Regions from separate parts of the Pseudomonas sp. GW821-FHT07G06 genome, predicted to be linked through region 1. Evidence: predicted binding sites of a transcription regulator. Region 1 holds the regulator's gene; each other region holds the start of a gene.

The links. Region 1 encodes sigma-54, which starts transcription at its own class of promoters, with help from an activator protein. Its sites were predicted from a motif close to ANTGGCATNNANNTTGCTNT; they were not measured.
Region 2: the regulator sigma-54 is predicted to act here: its motif matches at 3,519-3,538, upstream of AC3WJW_RS11725 (circularly permuted type 2 ATP-grasp protein).
Region 3: the regulator sigma-54 is predicted to act here: its motif matches at 2,106-2,125, upstream of flgB (flagellar basal body rod protein FlgB).
Region 4: the regulator sigma-54 is predicted to act here: its motif matches at 3,233-3,252, upstream of AC3WJW_RS20630 (DNA translocase FtsK).

What each region holds. Positions count from the first base shown of each region.
Region 1 covers NZ_JBYSVW010000004.1:193,982-199,166, forward strand. The annotation lists gene AC3WJW_RS09905 (HPr family phosphocarrier protein) at 1-55, opposite strand, end outside; gene rapZ (RNase adapter RapZ) at 71-928, opposite strand; gene ptsN (PTS IIA-like nitrogen regulatory protein PtsN) at 931-1,395, opposite strand; gene hpf (ribosome hibernation-promoting factor, HPF/YfiA family) at 1,408-1,716, opposite strand; gene AC3WJW_RS09925 (RNA polymerase factor sigma-54) at 1,791-3,284, opposite strand; gene lptB (LPS export ABC transporter ATP-binding protein) at 3,530-4,255, opposite strand; gene lptA (lipopolysaccharide transport periplasmic protein LptA) at 4,255-4,803, opposite strand; gene lptC (LPS export ABC transporter periplasmic protein LptC) at 4,790-5,185, opposite strand, start outside.
Region 2 covers NZ_JBYSVW010000005.1:100,020-105,204, reverse strand. The annotation lists partial or broken gene AC3WJW_RS11740 (c-type cytochrome) at 1-184, shown strand, start outside; gene AC3WJW_RS11735 (transglutaminase family protein) at 308-1,117, opposite strand; gene AC3WJW_RS11730 (alpha-E domain-containing protein) at 1,114-2,064, opposite strand; gene AC3WJW_RS11725 (circularly permuted type 2 ATP-grasp protein) at 2,077-3,486, opposite strand; gene AC3WJW_RS11720 (ribonuclease E inhibitor RraB) at 3,891-4,235, opposite strand; gene AC3WJW_RS11715 (hypothetical protein) at 4,446-4,679, opposite strand; gene speE (polyamine aminopropyltransferase) at 4,858-5,185, opposite strand, start outside.
Region 3 covers NZ_JBYSVW010000011.1:194,799-199,983, forward strand. The annotation lists gene AC3WJW_RS19735 (chemotaxis protein CheV) at 1-917, shown strand, start outside; gene cheR (protein-glutamate O-methyltransferase CheR) at 963-1,790, shown strand; gene flgB (flagellar basal body rod protein FlgB) at 2,168-2,575, shown strand; gene flgC (flagellar basal body rod protein FlgC) at 2,579-3,022, shown strand; gene flgD (flagellar hook assembly protein FlgD) at 3,038-3,760, shown strand; gene flgE (flagellar hook protein FlgE) at 3,792-5,123, shown strand.
Region 4 covers NZ_JBYSVW010000012.1:135,123-140,307, reverse strand. The annotation lists gene lolA (outer membrane lipoprotein periplasmic chaperone LolA) at 1-530, opposite strand, end outside; gene AC3WJW_RS20630 (DNA translocase FtsK) at 597-3,008, opposite strand; gene trxB (thioredoxin-disulfide reductase) at 3,303-4,262, shown strand; gene aat (leucyl/phenylalanyl-tRNA--protein transferase) at 4,325-5,005, shown strand; gene AC3WJW_RS20615 (arginyltransferase) at 5,063-5,185, shown strand, end outside.

The sequences.
Region 1 (5,185 bases):
AAGCACGGGCGTGCAGACCCAGTTTATTGATGATTTCGATTTCCAGAGCAGGCATCGCGATGTGAATCCTTTAGCTGAGGTCGCGGTGGCGAACCTGGACGTTCTTCAGGGTTTTTTGCAGCGCCTGCCCCAGACGCTCGGTCAGGTAGACGGAGCGGTGATGTCCGCCAGTGCAGCCAATGGCAATGGTGACGTAGGCGCGGTTGCTGGCGGCAAAACGAGGCAGCCACTTTAGCAGGTATGTGGAAATGTCCTGGAACATCTCCTCCACATCCGGCTGTGCCGCCAGGTAATCGGCAACCGGTTGATCGAGCCCGGACTGCTCGCGCAATTCCGGTTTCCAGTAAGGGTTGGGCAGGCAGCGCACATCGAACACCAGGTCGGCGTCCACCGGCATGCCGCGCTTGAATCCGAAGGATTCCACCAGGAACGCAGTGCCCGGCTCGGGCTGATTCAACAGACGCAGTTTGATGGCGTCGCGCAGCTGATACAGGTTCAGGCTGGTGGTGTTGATCTTCAGATCGGCGAGGTCGGCAATCGGTCCGAGCAGAACGCTCTCGACGTTGATGGCTTCGGCCAGCGAGCGGTTGGCGTTGGTCAGGGGGTGACGTCGGCGGGTTTCCGAGAAGCGCTTGAGCAGGGTTTCTTCGTCGGCGTCCAGGTACAGGACATCGCACTGAATGTGGCGGCTGCGGACTTCTTCGAGCAGCTCGGGGAAGCGTGACAGGTGGCTGGGCAGGTTGCGGGCGTCAATGGAGACAGCCACCAGCGGCTGCATCAGCTCGGTATGAATCAACGCTCTTTCGGCCAGTTCCGGCAGCAGGCCGGCAGGCAGATTGTCGATGCAGTAGTAGCCGTTGTCCTCAAGAACATTGAGGGCGGTACTTTTACCCGAGCCGGAACGGCCACTGACGATGATCAAGCGCATGATTACTGACCGTTTTGCTCGTCCAGGACAACCTGATACAGGGCTTCGTTGCTTGCGGCATGACGCAGTTTTTCGCGTACGTCCTTGCGGTCGAGCATGCTGGCGATCTGTCGCAGCAGCTCAAGGTGCGCATCGGTAGCGGCTTCCGGGACCAGCAGAACGAACAGCAGGTCAACCGGCGCGCCGTCGATGGCGTCGAAATCGATTGGGGCGTCCAGGTGCATCAATGCACTGATGGGCGATACACAACCCTTGAGACGGCAGTGTGGAATAGCGATGCCGTTGCCAAAACCGGTGGAGCCGAGTTTTTCACGGGCAATCAGCGCCTCGAAGACATCTTGCATCTCCAGAGCCGGCACTTCGCGGGCGATCAGATTGGCAATTTGTTCGAGGGCTTTCTTTTTACTGCCGCCCGGCACGTTCACGAGGGAACGGCCGGGGGTCAGGATACTTTCAAGTCGGATCATGGGTTGGGAGTGTTAACGACCGGTTGCGCCCTGAAGGAGGCTCTGGGTCTTTTCCTTATGCTTTTTGAGTTGTTTATCCAGCTTGTCGGTGAGTGCATCGATCGCAGCGTACATATCGGTATGTTCCGCATTGGCGACCACTTCATTCCCGGGAATATGCAGCGTGGCTTCGATTTTCTGCTTCAGCTTCTCGACGGTCATCGTGACCTGCACGTTAGTGATCTTGTCGAAATGTCGCTCCAATCGTTCGAGTTTTTCGCCGATGTAGGTGCGAAGAGGTTCGGTCACTTCCAGTTGGTGTCCACTGATGTTGACTTGCATACAGCTTCTCCTTCGTTGCCAGTGCATAAAGCGGTAGATCAGATGATCTACCACTGGAACGCTGTGGCGTGGCTCTACATCAACCGCTTGCGTTCGCTCGAAGGCGCGATCCCGAGGGATTCGCGGTACTTGGCGACGGTGCGGCGAGCCACCTGAATGCCTTGTGCCTCCAGTAAACCAGCGATCTTGCTGTCACTCAACGGCTTTTTCTGATTTTCCGCGGCAACCAGTTTTTTGATGATCGCCCGGATCGCCGTGGACGAGCATTCGCCGCCTTCGGAGGTGCTTACGTGACTGGAGAAAAAGTATTTCAGTTCATAGATGCCGCGGGGGGTGTGCATGAACTTCTGGGTGGTCACTCGTGAAATCGTCGACTCATGCATGCCGACCGCTTCGGCGATGTCATGCAGGACCAGCGGCTTCATGGCTTCGTCGCCATATTCGAGGAAACCGCGCTGATGCTCCACGATCTGGGTGGCAACCTTCATCAGGGTTTCATTGCGGCTCTGCAGGCTCTTGATGAACCAGCGGGCCTCCTGCAGCTGATTGCGCATGAACGTGTTGTCGGCGCTGGTATCGGCGCGGCGCACAAAACCGGCGTACTGGGCGTTGACCCGCAGTCGTGGCACCGACTCCTGATTCAGCTCCACCAGCCAGCGCTCGTTGTCCTTGCGTACGATAACGTCAGGTACGACGTACTCGGCTTCGGTGGACTCGATCTGCGAGCCCGGGCGCGGGTTGAGGCTCTGGACCAGCTCTATGACCTGGCGCAGCTCATCTTCCTTGAGCTTCATGCGGCGCATCAACTGGCTGTAGTCGCGGCTGCCGAGCAGGTCGATGTAATCGGTGACAAGGCGCTTGGCTTCGGCCAGCCAAGGCGTCTTGGCGGGCAACTGGCGCAATTGCAGCAGCAGGCATTCACCCAGATTGCGTGCGCCGATGCCGGCCGGCTCGAATTGCTGGATGCGGTGCAGGACGGCTTCGATTTCGTCCAGTTCGATGTCCAGTTCCGGATCGAAGGCTTCGAGGATTTCCTCGAGGGTTTCGTCCAGATAGCCCTGATTGTTGATGCAGTCGATCAGGGTTACGGCGATCAGGCGATCGGTGTCGGACATCGGGGCCAGGTTCAGTTGCCACAGCAGGTGGCTTTGCAGGCTTTCACCGGCCGAGGTACGGGTGGTGAAGTCCCACTCGTCATCGTCATTGCTGGGCAGGCTGCTGGCGCTGGTCTGGTAAACGTCTTCCCACGCGGTGTCGACGGGGAGTTCGTTGGGGATGCGCTCGTTCCAGTCACCCTCATCGAGGTTATCAACCGTCGGGGCGCTTTCCTGGTAGGAGGGTTCCTGGATATCGGTGTTGGGCTTTTGTTCGGCGTTGTCGGCCAAGGGGTCGGAATTGTCGAAGTCGTCGCCTTCTTCCTGGCGTTCGAGCATCGGATTGGACTCCAGGGCCTCCTGGATTTCCTGTTGCAGGTCCAGGGTCGACAATTGGAGCAGGCGGATGGCCTGTTGCAGCTGAGGTGTCATCGTCAGCTGCTGGCCCATTCTCAAGACTAGCGATGGTTTCATGGCAGGGGCTTAACACCTTATTCGCCGGCGCACATGCGCCATCCACTACAGGGCGCCGGGGCGCCAAACATAAGCAAATTATATGCCTGAAACTGAAGGATTTGCCTAGAGCGCTGTAACAATAAAAAACTATAAATTTGTGTTGCGGAGTTGCCCTTGTCGGGGGCTGAGCGCGCAGGTTTGCATGAGGCACCGATGAATCGCGAGACCGGTGCCCGGGCGGCTGCCTGGGCACAGCTCAGCGTTTACAGGCGGAACTCATGGCCCAGATACACTTCCTTCACCAGGTCGTTGGCCAGGATGGTCTCTGCATCACCTTCGGCGATCAACTGACCGTCATTGACGATATAGGCGGTTTCACAGATATCCAGGGTTTCACGAACGTTGTGGTCCGTGATCAGCACGCCAATGCCTTTGGCCTTGAGGTGGTAAATGATCTGTTTGATGTCGCCGACCGAAATCGGGTCCACGCCGGCGAACGGTTCGTCGAGGAGGATGAATTTCGGGTTGGTGGCCAGGGCGCGGGCGATTTCCACGCGGCGGCGCTCACCACCGGACAGGCTCATGCCGAGGTTGTCGCGGATGTGGCTGATGTGGAATTCCTGCAGCAGGCTTTCCAGTTCCTTGCGACGACCGGCCTTGTCGAGCTCCTTGCGGGTCTCGAGGATGGCCATGATGTTGTCGGCCACCGACAGTTTGCGGAAGATCGATGCTTCTTGCGGCAAGTAGCCGATACCGGCTTTTGCACGGCCGTGCATCGGCTGGTGGCTGACGTCCAGGTCATCGATCAGGACGCGGCCCTGGTCGGCTTGCACCAGGCCGACGATCATGTAGAAGCAGGTGGTCTTGCCGGCGCCGTTCGGGCCAAGCAGGCCGACGATCTGACCGCTGTCGATGGACAGGCTGACATCACGCACGACCTGGCGGCTCTTGTAGCTCTTGGCCAGATGCTGAGCTTTCAGAGTTGCCATTACTGGGCCTTTTTCTCGTCGGTTTTCTTCTTCGGCTGGATCACCATGTCGATACGCGGACGCGACTCGGTCACCTTGCTGCCGGTGGCGCGCCCGGCGCTGGCCAGCTTCTTCTCGGTGTCGTAGACGATTTTCTCGCCTTGGGTGACGTTGTTGTCCTTGTCGACAACCTTGGCCTTGTCGATCAACACGACGCGATTTTGCGTGGCGTGATACTGGATGGTCACGCCCCAACCCTGAACAGGCTTGGTATCGCCAGCGGTTTGCAATTGCTCGAAGTACGCCAGGTTGCCCACCGAGGTCACTACGTCAATGTCGCCGGTCGGGGTGCGGGTGATGGTAACGGTGTTGCCTGTCACCTTCATCGAGCCTTGGGTGATGATCACGTCACCCTTATAGGTAGCAATGCCTTGCTTGTCGTCCAGTTGGGCATCGTCGGCCTGAATGCGGATAGGCTGCTGTTGGTCTTCCGGCAGAGCCCAGGCGCTCACGCTTCCCAGTGCTGCGCCCAGACTGAGCAAAATCGGGAGGGTTTTAACGAGCCTCATACTGTCCTCTTACGTTCGATAGCAGGTGTATCCTGCTTTCTTTCAAATACGCTTTCATTCCCTTGCCAGTCGATACACCGCCAGCGCCGTCGATTCTAACGTCTTGCTCGGTCTGCGCATATTGCTGCTGCGGGAACACGGTCATGCGGGTGCTGGTGATCAGGGTCTTGCGGTTTTTCTCGTCGAAGCGCGTGATGCGTACGTCATCGATCAGCTCGACCTGCGTGCCGTCAGGGTTGACTTCGCCGCGCAGGCTCTGGACGTGCCACGGGAATTCGGTGCCGCGGAACACGTTCAGGTCGGGGTTGGTCAGCAGTGTCACCTCGGTCGCCTTCAGGTGCTCGACCTTGTCGGACACCAGATCATATTGCAGCTTGCCGTC
Region 2 (5,185 bases), on a different contig from region 1:
ATACAGCCCGACCGAGTATTTCGGCGCGGACTTCCTCAAGCGCTACATTCGCGATCCACAGAGTTTGCGCCAGTGGCCGCAGGCGAAGATGCCCGGGTTCTCGGCCGAGGTGTTGCCGGATGGGGATCTGGGGATGCTGGTGGGGTATTTGCAGCATATGGTTGGGCGCAAGATTCAGCACTAGCACTGACATGATCCCTGTGGGAGCGAGCTTGCTCGCGATAGCGGTGTGTCAGTCACGGTAGTATCGACTGAAAGGTCGCCATCGCGAGCAAGCTCGCTCCCACAGGATTTTGCAGACCTCTAGTTATTGCTGCTGCACCGAAATCACCGGCGCGGGTGTCGGTGAGACCAGCACCTTCGCGTGCATCTGCTCACACCCGCCGCCCCGGCGCATGCCGCGTACCGGGCAGGCATCCAGGTAATCCAGGCCCACCGCCAGTTTCAGGTGACGTTCCGGCCGGGCCAGTTCGTTGGTCACGTCGAAGCTGTACCAGGCGTCATCCAGCCAGGCTTCGGCCCAGGCGTGGCTGGCCAGGTGTTCGCTGCTTTCGCTGTACAGGTAGCCCGACACATAACGTGCAGGAATGCCCAGGCTGCGGGTGCAGGCAAGAAACGCATGGGTATGGTCCTGACACACGCCGGAGCGTCCGGCAAAGGCCTGGGCCGCGCTGGTGTCCACTTCCGTGGAACCTGGCGTGTAGGTCATATGCTGGTTGAGGCCATGCATCAGATCGATCAACGCCGTGCGGTCGCGGCGTTGCTTGCATTCCTTCTCGGCGAACGCACGCAGGGCGGCATCGGCTTCAGTCAAACGGGTGAAGCGCAGAAACGGCAGTGCCGACTGGCTTTCGTGTTCGGCCTCACGCCATTCATCGATATCGACCTGGCCGCGGGCACCGATGATGATCGCCTCGTGAGGCTCGTCCATGGTCAGCACATGCAGGATGTTGCCGAACGGATCGAGTTGCGCCCGCACCGGACGCGGCAGGTCGAGCTGCCAGCTGAGCACGTGCTGGCGCTCGCTGTCGTGGGGCGTCAGCCGCAGGTACTGGATGCTCGCCCGCACCTTGTCTTCGTAGTGATAGGTGGTCTCGTGGCTAATGGAAAGTCTCATGCGGCCTCCAGATAAGAACTGTGAATCGCGTTACCCAACTGGCGCACCAGCGGGATGAACTCGGTCAGCCAGGCGTGCAGGCCTTCTTCGAGAATTTCATGGATGCCGGTGTAGCGCAGGCGCGCGTCCATTTCTGCCGCCAGGCGCTGTGCCGGACGACCGTTGGCCCCCGGCAATTGCGCGAGGATCTGGTCGATTTCTTCGGTGCAGGCGCGCAGGGAACGCGGTACATCGGCGCGCAGCAACAGCAATTCGGCGACATGTCGGGCGCCAGGGGCGTCACGGTAGATTTCCGTGTAGGCCTCGAACGACGACAACGCCCGCAACAACGCGCTCCACTGGTAATACGCGTGAGCGGTGCCATCGCTGACCGCTTCGGCCTGGTCGCCGGCCATTTCGTAGCGGGCATCGAGCAGGCGCAAGGTGTTGTCCGCCCGTTCGATGAAGGTCCCCAGACGAATGAAGCGAAACGCATCGTTACGCATGATGGTGCCGTAGGACGCGCCCCGGAACAGATGGGAACGTTCCTTGATCCACTCGCAGAAACGGCTCATGCCGTAGCGACTGAGGCCCTGCTCGGCGATGCCGCGAATCTCCAGCCAGGTGGCGTTGATGTTTTCCCACATGTCGGCGGTGATGCGCCCACGCACCGCATGGGCGCTTGCCCGCGCGGCACCGAGGCAGCTGTAGATGCTCGCCGGATTGGCAGCTTCCAGGGCGAAGAAATGCAGCAGCCGTTCGGCATGCAGTTCGCCATGGCGCTCCAGGTAATCGTCCAGGGTGCCGGTGATCAACAGCGGCATGGCCAGTTCGTGCAAACCGTCGCCACGGCCGTCTTGCGGCATCAGCGACAGCGAATAGCTGATGTCGAGCATCCGTGCGAGATTTTCCGCCCGCTCCAGGTAACGCGACATCCAATACAAATCCGAGGCAGTTCTACTTAACATGGCAGGCTTCCTTTAATCCTCGACCACCCAGGTGTCCTTGGTTCCGCCGCCCTGGGAAGAGTTGACCACCAGGGAGCCTTCGCGCAGGGCGACACGGGTCAAGCCGCCGGGCACCACCCGGGTCTCACGACCCGACAGGACAAACGGCCGCAAGTCGATGTGGCGTGGCGCGATGCCGTTTTCGACAAAGGTCGGACAGGTCGACAGCGACAGCGTGGGTTGTGCGATATAGGCATGGGGCTTGGCAATGATCCGTGCGCGGAAGGCTTCGATTTCCGCCGCCGTCGCGGCCGGCCCCACCAGCATTCCGTAACCGCCGGAGCCCTGGGTTTCCTTGACCACCAGTTCTGGAAGATTGGCCAGCACGTGGGAAAGTTCAGACGGATTACGGCACTGCCAGGTCGGCACGTTCTTCAGGATCGGTTCTTCATCGAGGTAGAAACGGATCATGTCGGTCACGAACGGATACACCGATTTGTCGTCCGCCACCCCCGTGCCGATGGCATTGGCCAACACCACGTTGCCGGAACGATAGGACGACAGCAGCCCCGGCACGCCGAGCATCGATTCCGGATTGAAGGCCAGCGGATCGAGGAAGGCGTCGTCAAGGCGACGATAGATCACGTCGACCGCTTTCGGCCCGTCGGTGGTGCGCATGAAGACCTTGTCGTCGCGCACGAACAGGTCCGCACCTTCCACCAGTTCCACACCCATTTCCCGCGCCAGAAACGCATGCTCGAAGAACGCGCTGTTGAAGCGGCCGGGGGTCAGCACGACCACGCTGGGGTTGTCGATGGGGCTTGAGCTTTTCAGGGTATCGAGCAACAGGTTCGGGTAGTGGTCGATGGGCGCGATGCGTTGCGCCGCGAACAGTTCGGGGAACAGGCGCATCATCATCTTGCGGTCTTCGAGCATGTAGCTGACGCCGCTCGGTGTGCGCAGATTGTCTTCGAGCACGTAGTAGGTGCCGTCGCCGTCGCGCACCAGGTCGACGCCGGAGATGTGCGAGTAGATATCGCGGTGCAGGTCCAGCCCCTGCATCGCCAACTGGTACTGCTCGTTGGCCAGCACCTGCTCGGCCGGAATGATGCCGGCCTTGATGATGCGTTGCTCGTGATACAGGTCGGCGAGGAACATGTTCAACGCCTTGACCCGCTGGATGCACCCGCGCTCGACGACCCGCCACTCACTGGCGGGGATGCTGCGGGGGATGGTGTCGAAGGGGATCAGGCGCTCTGTGCCCTGCTCGTCCCCGTAGAGCGTGAAGGTAATCCCGGCGCGATGAAACAGCAGATCGGCCTCGCGTCGCCGTTGTGCCAGAAGCTCGTCAGGCGTCTCGGCCAGCCAACGGGCAAACTCCCGATAATGCGGGCGGACCTGGCCGCCGGCATCGTACATCTCATCAAAATAGGTGCGGATCATGCCGTACTCCTTGTCACTCGGACGTCCAGACCTTCGCAAGGCCCGTGCCAGCGGCATAAACGCTTTGATATCAATCAGTTGGATAATCAATGCGCAAGTACCGCACCATTCCTGTGCGGCAAATGCTCCAATCTGATCGCCCCCGCTTCATTGCAAGGCGTGGTTATCGCCTATCACCAGCATAGCCAGAGATGATTTCACTGCCCGGTAACGGGTGCGGATAATCCAGGCATTCGCTGAAAAGCCCACCGAACTTCCCTTTTAGCCGCCTGCTCAGGCGGCTTTTTTTTGCCTTGTTGAAACAAGATCAAAAGATCGCAGCCTTCGGCAGCTCCTACAGGCCAAAAACGAAAACGGCCAACCCGAAGGTCAGCCGTCAATGCCGGTTGTCACTGTTCATAAGCTTATGCGAGTCGCCCTCGTACCTCCTGTTTCACACCCCAGCCTTCGATGATGCCGCCCAACGGCTCGACCACCGCTTCGAAACCCTGTTCGAAGTCGCCGATATCGTCGTAGGTGGCATACATGACTTTGCACAACTCCAGCGCCCAGGCGCCATCGTCGCGCACACTGACTTGCGCATCCAGGGATTCACCACGGTGGAAATGACCTGCCGCCCTGCGTGCCCGCTCCTCGTCCGGGAAAATGGCGTAGAACTCGATGGGATGAAACCGCGAAAAGTCAAAACCGCCTTCTTTCATGCGGCGCAACACGCTGCTGCTGATGTCTTCTTGATAGGCTGTGCTCATGAAACGTCCTCCTCAAAACGATGGATAGACTTTCCGTACTCCCTCACCCGCAACCGAACAGCGCGAGCGACGGCAAACGATGTGCCGGCGGGAAACAAGCATGGAGCTGACAAGACCAGACCTTAGCGATTCATTCGCTGATCTCGCTTGCAGAGTAGCCTCAAGATAGAGCCTCTGCCAAGGCCTGGATGTGAATGCGACAGGTGCCGTTCAGATTGGAGTAATGCCGAGGATTTCAATGCTGTTCTGGGACTTGAGCTCTTTGACGCTCGCATCGGCGGTCCGCCCTTCCAGATCGTTCAGATCCAGTTCGGCAGCGACAGGAAGAAGCCGGGCCTTGATGAGCTTGGCGGCACGCTCGTTGTCCGGGCGCTCGGCCCACTCGAAGACCTCGTCGACGGTTTCGCCATGATCATCCACGAAAGTGATTTTCCACTTTTGCATTGATGCCTCCTCGATAAAACCCATGGATGGGCTTACACATATCTGGACTTTGACACCGGGTGATCGTTCAAACGTATTGCGTAGGAGCTGCCGCAGGCTGCGATCTTTTGATCTTGATCTTTAAAAAGCCAGATCAAAAGATCGCAGCCTGCGGCAGCTCCTACACAGGGGTAGTGCTTTAGTCGTTGCTTGGCTTGTTCACAGCTTGCAATACGTATTGCGGCAGGGCGAACGCGCCGATGTGGATTTCAGGATTGTAGTAGCGAGTGACGATGCCGCTGCCCGTGAAACGCTGTTGCAGGGTTTCGCGGGACAACTTGCGATAAGCGGTATCGGTCGCGCCCCAGGCGAAGGTCATCGAGCCGCCGATGTAAGTCGGCACGGCGGCCTGGTAGAAGTGCCAGTCCGGGAACAGGCTGCGCAGGCGACCGGCGGTCGTCTTCACTTCTTCGATCTGCATGAACGGCGTGCCGTTCTGGGTCACCAGGATGCCGCCTTCGTTCAGG
Region 3 (5,185 bases), on a different contig from region 1:
ATTCGGTAAACCAGCGCACGCAACTGGTGGGGCAGAATCGCCTTGAGCTGTTGTTGTTCCGTCTCGACGGCCAGCAGCTGTACGGGATCAACGTATTCAAGGTTCGGGAGGTGCTGCAATGCCCCCAACTGACGTTGATGCCCAAGTCCAGTCCTGTCGTGTGTGGCGTGGCGAACATCCGGGGGGCGACCATTCCGATCCTTGATCTGGCGATGGCGACCGGCTCCGGTGCGTTGAAGGACAAGAACAATCCGTTCGTGATCATCACGGAGTACAACACCAAGACCCAGGGTTTCCTGGTGCGTTCGGTGGAGCGCATCGTCAACATGAACTGGGAGGAGATCCATCCGCCACCCAAGGGTACCGGGCGCGATCACTACCTGACGGCGGTGACGCGGGTCGACAATCAGTTGGTCGAAATCATCGATGTCGAGAAGGTGCTCGCGGAAGTGGCACCGACGCCGGAAGCGATTTCCGTCGGCGTGGTGGATGTCGAAACCCAGCACAAGGCGCTTTCGTTGCGTGTGCTGACGGTCGACGACTCATCGGTGGCGCGCAAGCAGGTCACGCGTTGCCTGCAAACGGTCGGCGTCGAAGTGGTGGCGTTGAACGATGGTCGGCAAGCGCTGGATTACCTGCGCAAACTGGTCGACGAGGGCAAGAAGCCGGAAGAAGAGTTCCTGATGATGATCTCCGACATCGAGATGCCGGAGATGGACGGGTACACCCTGACGGCGGAAATCCGCAACGACCCGCGCATGCAAAAGCTTCATATCATCCTGCATACTTCGTTGTCGGGGGTATTCAATCAGGCGATGGTCAAGAAGGTCGGTGCCGATGACTTCCTGGCCAAGTTCCGTCCTGATGACCTGGCATCCCGGGTAGTCGACCGGATCAAAGCAGCAGATATCAGCTAGGGGCCTGCGCCCCTGGCAGTCAACACGATTTAAGAGGCGGCATCATTGTCTACGGGTAATTTGGATTTCGAACAGTTCCGGGTATTCCTGGAAAAAGCCTGTGGCATTTTGCTCGGTGAAAACAAGCAGTACCTGGTCTCCAGCCGTCTCAACAAACTGATGGAACAACAAGGCATCAAGTCTTTGGGGGAGCTGGTTCAGCGCATGCAGACCCAGCCGCGCAGCGGTTTGCGCGAACAGGTGGTGGATGCCATGACCACTAACGAAACCCTGTGGTTTCGTGACACCTATCCGTTTGAAGTCTTGAAGAACAAGGTCCTGCCCGAAGCGATCAAGGCCAGCCCCGGCCAGCGCCTGCGTATCTGGTCGGCGGCGTGCTCGTCGGGCCAGGAACCTTATTCGCTGTCGATGTCCATCGACGAGTTCGAACGGGTCAACATGGGCCAGTTGAGGATGGGCGTACAGATCGTTGCCACCGACCTGTCCGGGACCATGCTGAACAACTGCAAGACCGGCGAGTACGACAGCCTGGCCATCGGCCGCGGTCTGTCGCCCGAGCGCCTGCAGCGTTATTTCGACCCGAAAGGGCCGGGACGCTGGGCGATCAAGGCGCCGATCAAGAGCCGGGTGGAATTCCGTTCCTTCAACCTGCTGGACAGTTATGCGAGCCTCGGCAAGTTCGACATCGTGTTCTGCCGCAACGTGCTGATCTACTTCTCCGCCGAGGTGAAGAAGGACATCCTGTTGCGCATCCACAGCACGTTGAAGCCGGGGGGGTACCTGTTCCTCGGTGCTTCCGAAGCGTTGAACGGTTTGCCGGATCATTACCAGATGGTCCAGTGCAGCCCGGGGATCATTTACCAGGCGAAATGATGCAGAAGCGGCGCGCCTAAAAACGGGAGTCCTCAGGGACTCCTTTTTTATGCGCGCCGCTTTTGCATCACGTAGGAGCTGCCGCAGGCTGCGATCTTTTGATCTTGTTTTTTAAAATCAAAAGATCGCAGCCTTCGGCAGCTCCTACAGGGGGCGGCGTCCGATCCAGAGAGGGGCAGTGCCCGATTCGGGAGAGGGCGGTTGGGGGTTGGGGAAAGCGGCAGAAAAGCGGCAGGCGGCGGAAAACCGTTGCCGCTTTTCTGGCATTGCCGCCTTGCCATGTCCGGCAAAGCCCCGGTTTTCGGGCTTTTTTGAATTGGCATGGGGCTTGCTAAGTTGATCCTACGAAAAATCAGGTCACCCGAAGGTTTCCCGACATGAGCATCAGCTTCGATAAAGCGCTCGGTATCCACGAACAAGCCCTGGGCTTCCGCGCCCAGCGTGCCGAAGTCCTGGCCAATAACATCGCCAACGCCGATACCCCGAACTACAAGGCTCGGGACCTGGACTTCTCGAAAGTGCTCGCCGAGCAGAACGAGAAAACCAAAAGCGGCACCTTCGCCTTGAACATGACCAACAGCCGTCATATCGAAGCCGAAGGCCTGGGCAATGGCGACGAGTCGTTGCTGTATCGCACGCCGATGCAACCGTCGATCGACCAGAACACCGTGGACGCCCAGCTGGAACAGTCGAACTACGCGGAAAACGCGGTCAATTTCCAGGCCAGCTTCACCCTGCTCAACAGCAAATTCAAAGGGCTGGTGTCAGCCCTGCGCGGAGAGTAAGCCATGTCTCTATCCAGTGTTTTCAACATTGCCGGTAGCGGCATGAGTGCGCAGACCACGCGTTTGAACACCGTCGCTTCGAACATCGCCAACGCCGAGACCGTCTCGTCGAGCATCGACCAGACCTACCGCGCACGTCACCCGGTGTTCGCCACTATGTTCCAGGGTGGCCAGAGCGGCGGCAGCGACTCGCTGTTCCAGAACCAGGACGCCGCCGGCCAAGGCGTGCAGGTGCTGGGTGTGGTCGAAGACCAGAGCAATCTCGAGGCGCGCTACGAGCCGAACCATCCGGCCGCCGATGCCAAGGGCTACGTCTACTACCCGAACGTCAACGTGGTTGAAGAAATGGCTGACATGATTTCCGCGAGCCGTTCGTTCCAGACCAACGCCGAAATGATGAACACCGCCAAAACCATGATGCAGAAAGTCCTGACCCTCGGTCAGTGATAAGGGGCGACTCAGATGAGTGTTACCGATTCCACCAGCGGTTTGAGCCTCAACGACATCCTGGCCAACTCTTCGATCAAGACCAACACCACGACTGACGGGCTCGCCTCGGCAGCCGGCAGCGCCTCGGGCAACAAGGCCCTGGGCAAGGATGCGTTCCTGCAGTTGCTGGTCACCCAGTTGAAAAACCAGAACCCGCTGGAGCCTCAGGACAACGGTGCGTTCGTGGCCCAGTTGGCGCAGTTCAGCAGCCTGGAAGGCATCACCACGCTCAACGACACCGTGAGCGGCCTGGCCAGCAACTACAACTCGTCCCAGGCCTTGCAGGCGTCGTCGCTGGTGGGCCGTTCGGTCATCGCGCCGGGTGACAAGGCTGTGGTCGATACCACCAAGAGCCTCAGCGGCACGGTGGTGGTGCCGTCTTCGGTGGCGTCCGCCACCCTGAAGATCACCGATTCAACCGGCAAGACCGTGCGCACCATCGACCTCGGTTCGCAGAAGGCCGGCAACGCCAGCTTCATCTGGGATGGCAAGAACGATGCGGGTGAGACGGTACCTGCGGGCACCTACACCTTCGGCGCCACGACCACGATCGACGGCAAGTCCGTCGCGTTGATCACCAACCTGCCCGCGACCGTCAACAGCGTGACCATCAGTCAGACCGGCGGTGAGTTGATGCTCAATCTGGCCGGGCTGGGCAGCGTTGCTCTGTCCAAAGTACAAACCATTGGTATGTAGAGCCGACTAACACGGCACAAAGGAGTGGATGATGTCTTTCAATATCGGCCTTAGCGGTCTCTATGCAGCCAACAAGCAACTGGACGTGACCGGCAACAACATCGCCAACGTTGCGACCACCGGTTTCAAATCGTCCCGTGCAGAATTCGAAGACGTGTACTCGGCGACCCGCCTGGGTACCGGCAGCAAGACCGTCGGCAACGGCGTGCGCCTGGCCAACGTTTCCCAGCAGTTCGGCCAGGGTGACGTGAGCAACACCGGCAACGTGCTCGACATGGGTATTCAGGGTAACGGCTTCTTCGTCCTGAGCAACAACGGTTCGCTGACCTACACCCGTGCCGGTACGTTCAAGACCGACAAGGAAGGCTACGTCACCAACAGCGACGGTACTGCCCGCCTGCAAGGTTACGGTGTGGATTCCAACGGCAAGATCGTCAACGGCGTGCTGACCGACCTGCGGATCGACACTTCCAATCTGGCGCCGAAATCGACCAGCACCGTGTCGTCGACGATCAACCTGAACTCCACGTCGGCGGTGATCGACCAGACGGTTGCGGCGAACAAGTTCGACCCGACCAAGACCGAGACCTTTACCAAGTCGTTCAGTACCCCGATCTTCGATACTCAGGGTAACCAGCACACCATGGATCAATACATGGTCAAGACTGGCGCGAACACCTGGGACACCTACACCCTGATCGATGGTCGCAACCCCGATGGCAGTGATCCCAAGCTTACCGCTCCGATTGCTTCGACCATGTCGTTCGATGCCACCGGCAAACTGACTTCGGTCAGCACACCCGTGACGCCGCCCACCACGCCACCGACTTCGGTGATCAGCAGTGACCTGAAGATCACCAACTGGACCCCGGGCTCCGTGACCGGTGGCGTCTGGAAAGCCAACGGCGCCGCAGCCGATCCGGCTGGGTTGACCATCGCCATGGCCAACACCACTCAGTTCAACGCCGACACCGCGCGTTCGATTCCGGCACAGAACGGCTACGCCACGGGCCAGATCACCAACCTGACCATCGACGGCAGCGGTGTGCTGCTGGCCAACTTCAGCAACAACCAGACCAAGCCCATCGGCCAGATTTCCCTGGCCAGCTTCACCAACGAGCAAGGCCTGCAGCCGGTAGGCGGCACCAGCTGGAAAGAAACCTACGCATCGGGCATCCCGGGCTACGATGCGCCGGAGACCGGCACCCTGGGTTCGATCGTTTCCAACTCCCTGGAGGAGTCCAACGTCAACCTGACCAACGAGCTGGTCGACCTGATCAAGGCGCAGAGCAACTACCAGGCGAACGCCAAGACCATCTCGACTCAGAGCACCATCATGCAGACCATCATTCAGATGACTTGATGCTGGAGAGTGCTGCATAAAAAGCCCCTCGAGAGAGGGGCTTTTTTGTGAGTGTCAGATAC
Region 4 (5,185 bases), on a different contig from region 1:
TTGGTGCGCTGGCCGACACTGTCGATCAGTTGCATGTCGTTGACCAGACCATTGCGGAACGACAGGCGCAGGCTGTCGAACAGGGTGTCCTTGGTTTTCGGCTTCAGGGTGAAGTCGATCACGCCGCCGGCTTCCTTGGCGCTGATGTCGAAGCTCTGGCTGATCTTGGACACGTCACCGGACAGCAGCAAGGCTGGCGTCTGGGTCAGGCGCTGGTCGAGGTTCTTGATGGTGGCCTGTTCCAGGTCCGGGTCCCACAGGGTGACTTTCTTGCCATCGGAGATCATGGTCTGCTCGGCCGGCGCATCGGTGTGCCAGTAGAACAGGCCCGGACGCTGCAGGGACATCTCGCCGGCGGTTTCCTGCAACTGGGTGCCGGTGCCATCAAGGGTCAGTTGCGAGAAACGCGCCGTCAGGGTCTGGGATTTTTCCAGCAGTTGGGTCAGGCGTGCCACGTCCTTGTCATCGGCGTTAGCCTGGAGCGTGGTCAAAGCCAGAACCGGCAGCAACAGCATGCGGATCAGACGCATGGGAGTCCTCATAACATTCGTGGGAGTGCGAGCGGCGCCAAAGGGCGCCACCCTTTCATATTCGGGTCAGTCGCGCACCGGGCCAGGGGCCAGGACTTCACGCGAACCGTTGGTGTTCATGGACGTCACGACCCCGGCCATTTCCATGGCTTCGATCATGCGCGCGGCGCGGTTGTAGCCGATCTTCAGCTTGCGCTGAACCGCGGAAATGGAGGCGCGACGGCTTTCCAGCACGAACTGGACCGCTTCGTCGTACAGCGCGTCGGCCTCGGGATCGTCACCGTCGCCGCCCCCGCTGCTGCCTTCGAAGCCACTGCCCGCCTCTTCGACGCCATTGAGGATGTCGTCGTTGTATTCCGGCGCGCCCCGCAGTTTCCAGGCCTCCACCACGCGGTGAACCTCATCGTCGGACACGAAGGCACCGTGAACACGAATCGGCAGACTGGTGCCCGGCGGCATGTACAGCATGTCACCGTGGCCCAGCAGTTGTTCGGCACCGCCCTGGTCGATGATGGTCCGCGAGTCGATCTTGCTCGACACCTGGAACGCCATGCGTGTCGGGATGTTGGCCTTGATCAGACCGGTGATCACATCCACCGACGGACGCTGGGTCGCGAGGATCAAGTGAATGCCGGCCGCACGCGCTTTCTGGGCGATACGCGCGATCAGCTCTTCAACTTTCTTGCCGACGATCATCATCATGTCGGCGAATTCGTCGACCACCACCACGATGGTCGGCAGCTTTTGCAGGAGCGGCGCTTCGTCGTGGATGCTTTCGCGCTTGTACAGCGGATCGCTCAACGGCTCGCCGGCGTCCTGGGCTTCCTTGACCTTGGCGTTGAAGCCCGACAGGTTTCGCACGCCCATCTTGGCCATCAGCTTGTAGCGGCGCTCCATCTCGGCAACGCTCCAGCGCAGGGCGTTGGCGGCGTCCTTCATGTCGGTGACCACCGGGCACAGCAGGTGCGGAATGCCCTCGTAGATCGACAGTTCCAGCATTTTCGGGTCGATCATGATCAGCTTGGCGTCTTCCGGGCCGGACTTGAACAGGATCGACAGGATCATCGCGTTCACGCCCACCGACTTACCGGAACCGGTGGTACCGGCCACCAGCAGGTGTGGCATCTTCGCCAGGTCGGTGATGACCGGCTTGCCGCCGATGTCGTGGCCCAGGGCCAGGGTGACCGGGGATTTGAAGTTGTCGTACTCGGGGGTCGACAGCACCTCGGAGAAACGCACGATCTGCCGGTCTTCGTTGGGAATCTCGATACCGACCGTGGTCTTGCCCGGAATCACTTCCACCACGCGCACGCTGGTCACGGCCAGGGAACGGGCCAGGTCTTTGGCCAGGTTGGCGATGCGGCTGACCTTGACGCCGGCGGCGGGCTGGATTTCGTAACGGGTAATCACCGGCCCCGGGTGGATCGAGTCCACGGTCACTTCGACACCGAACTCCTTGAGCTTGATTTCCAGCAGGTGGCCGACCGCCGCCAGGGATTCGGGCGAGTAGTTGAGCTGTTTCTTTTCCGCGGGATCGAGAATCGAGATCGGCGGCAAGGTGCCTTCCACGGCGCTGTCGACGAACAGTGGCGCCTGTTTCTCTTTTTCCACGCGTTTGCTCGGCGCGGCCGGTTTTGGCGGCGCGGGTGCAATCACCGGCGGCACCTGCTTCTCACGCTCGGACATGTGCTTGCTCAGGGCCTGCTCACGCTCGATCAAACGCTCCTTGACCTTGGCCTGCTCGCGTTTGTCGGTGACGGTCGGTGCAACCACTTCATCCATACGGTCATCGACTTCACGCAACTGGGCGACCAGCTGTTTGCGTTCGGTACGGGCCGCCCACCAGCGATTGGCCGCGCCCTGGAAGAGTTCGAACAGGTCGAGGGTGATCTTGCCGGTGATGTCCATCACCTTGAACCACGACAGGTCGGTAAACACCGTCAGGCCGAACAGGAACAATGCGATGAACAGCAGCGTACTGCCCTGGATATTCAGGGCGTTCCTCGCCAGTTCGCCGAGGCTTTCCCCCAGCGCACCGCCCGCACCGGCCGGCAGACCGGTCGCGGCATGGAAATGGATATGGGCCAGCGCGGCACCCGACAGCACCAGGAACACCAGGCCGATCAGGCGCCAGGAGAACAGCCAGCCGCTCCACTGCCACGGCTCGTGACGCTGGCGGAAGATCTGGTACGCCTTGACCGCCAGCAGCAACGGGAAGATGTAGGCGAAGTAACCCAGCACCATGAACAGGATATCGGCGCTGTAGGAGCCCGCGGGCCCGCCGAAGTTCTGCACGTCGTCGATCTTGCTGTTATGGCTCCAGCCCGGATCATCCTTGCCATAGGTCAGCAAGGCCATCATCAGGAACAGGCACAGTGCACCGATGGCGATCAGCGCACCTTCCTTGAGTCGGTAGTGCAAGTGCTGGCGCCAGAGCGGAACGACGGCTGGTTTAGGTGCTGCGGTGGATTTCTTCAAAACGCTTCTTTTCCTGCGCCAATGGCGCGTCCATCTGTTGAAAGTCTAAAAAACTGCCCAATCCAGGCAGGTAAAAAAGTTAACACACGTAACCGGGACTACTTTTAACACTGCGCCCCGGCTTTTATAAACACGGTGCGCACTGAATATATGTAACACGCAGGGCATTGTACGGGTTTGTACGCACGACGCCATGCTTGAGACCCTTGGGTGTAGCATAGTCAACAGCACATGACATGCTATTCAATTTGAGCATGCATTGTCTTTTGTGACAAAGGCTTATGAGGTGTTTTTATGAGCGAAGCGAAGCATTCCCGCCTGATTGTCCTGGGCTCCGGTCCTGCCGGTTACAGCGCAGCCGTTTATGCCGCCCGCGCCAACCTCAAGCCCGTTGTCATTACCGGCATACAGGCAGGTGGCCAGCTCACCACCACCGTCGAAGTCGATAACTGGCCAGGCGACGTCGAAGGCCTGACCGGCCCCGTGCTGATGGAGCGCATGCAAAAACACGCCGAGCGCTTTGCCACCGAGATCGTTTACGACCACATCCATACCGCCAAGTTGCAACAACGGCCATTCGAACTGATCGGTGATGGCGGCACCTACACCTGCGACGCCCTGATTATTGCCACCGGCGCCTCCGCGCAATACCTGGGCCTGCCGTCGGAGGAAGCATTTGCCGGCAAAGGGGTGTCGGCGTGCGCGACCTGTGACGGGTTCTTCTATCGCAACCAGGTGGTCGCGGTGGTCGGCGGCGGCAACACGGCGGTCGAGGAAGCCTTGTACCTGTCGAACATCGCCAGGGAAGTGCACCTGATCCATCGACGCGACAAACTGCGCTCGGAGAAAATCCTCCAGGACAAACTCTTCGAAAAAGCCGCCAACGGCAATATCCGCCTGCATTGGAACCAGAATCTGGACGAAGTGCTCGGCGATGCCAGTGGCGTGACCGGTGCCCGCCTGCGGGACAGCCAAACGGGTGAAACCAAAGAGCTGGCGCTGGCCGGGGTGTTTATCGCCATCGGCCACAAACCCAACACCGACCTGTTCATCGGGCAACTGGAAATGCGCGACGGGTATCTGCTGGTCAAGGGCGGCAGCGAAGGCGATGCTACCGCCACGGCGATTGCAGGCGTGTTTGCCGCCGGCGACGTGGCCGACCATGTTTATCGCCAGGCCGTTACGTCTGCCGGGGCCGGTTGCATGGCGGCGCTGGACGCCGAAAAATACCTCGACGACATTCCTGCCGTTTGAAGGCAAACTTTATGGCGGGCCAACGCCCACCACTGCCCTCCCCTTCTGCAAGCCCGGATGCCATGCTGACTTGGTTACAACGCAACACCTTGCATTTCCCACCGCTGGAAAAGGCCATGCGCGACCCCAACGGGCTGCTGGCTGCCGGTGGCGACCTGTCCGCCGATCGGCTGATCTCGGCTTACCGCCACGGCTGCTTCCCATGGTTTTCCGAAGGCCAGCCGATTCTCTGGTGGTCGCCGGACCCGCGCACGGTTCTGTTTCCCGACGAATTGCACGTCTCGCGCAGCCTGAACAAACTGCTGCGCCAGCAACGCTACCAAGTGACCTTCGACCAGGACTTCGCCGCCGTCATTCGCGCCTGTGCGGCGCCCCGGGATTATGCCGACGGCACCTGGATCACCGAAGCGATGCAAGAGGCCTACATCGAGCTGCACAGGCGGGGTCACGCGCACTCGGTGGAAGTGTGGGACGGGGACGAACTGGTCGGCGGCCTGTATGGCCTGGCGATGGGCCGGTTGTTTTTTGGCGAGTCCATGTTCAGCCGCGCTGACAACGCCTCTAAATTCGGCTTTGCCACCCTGGTCCGGCATCTGAAAGACTCGGGTTTTGTACTGATCGATTGCCAGATGCCCACCGATCACCTGCATAGTTTGGGAGCCCGGGCGATTCCGCGTCGCGAATTTGCCGCTTATCTGGCCCGGCATCTGGACCAACCCAACCATGCCACCTGGGTTTGCTGAGCGACTTTTGCGCGCGTGGCTTACACTTATTCAAAAGCATTATCCCGAGGGTTGATCATGACCGAGTTGGCGCGTTTGAAGTTCTATGCCACTCAGCCGCACTCTTGCAGTTATCTGCCCGATGAGCAGGCCACAACCCTGTTCCTCGACCCTAGCCAGCCCATGGATGTGCATGTCTAT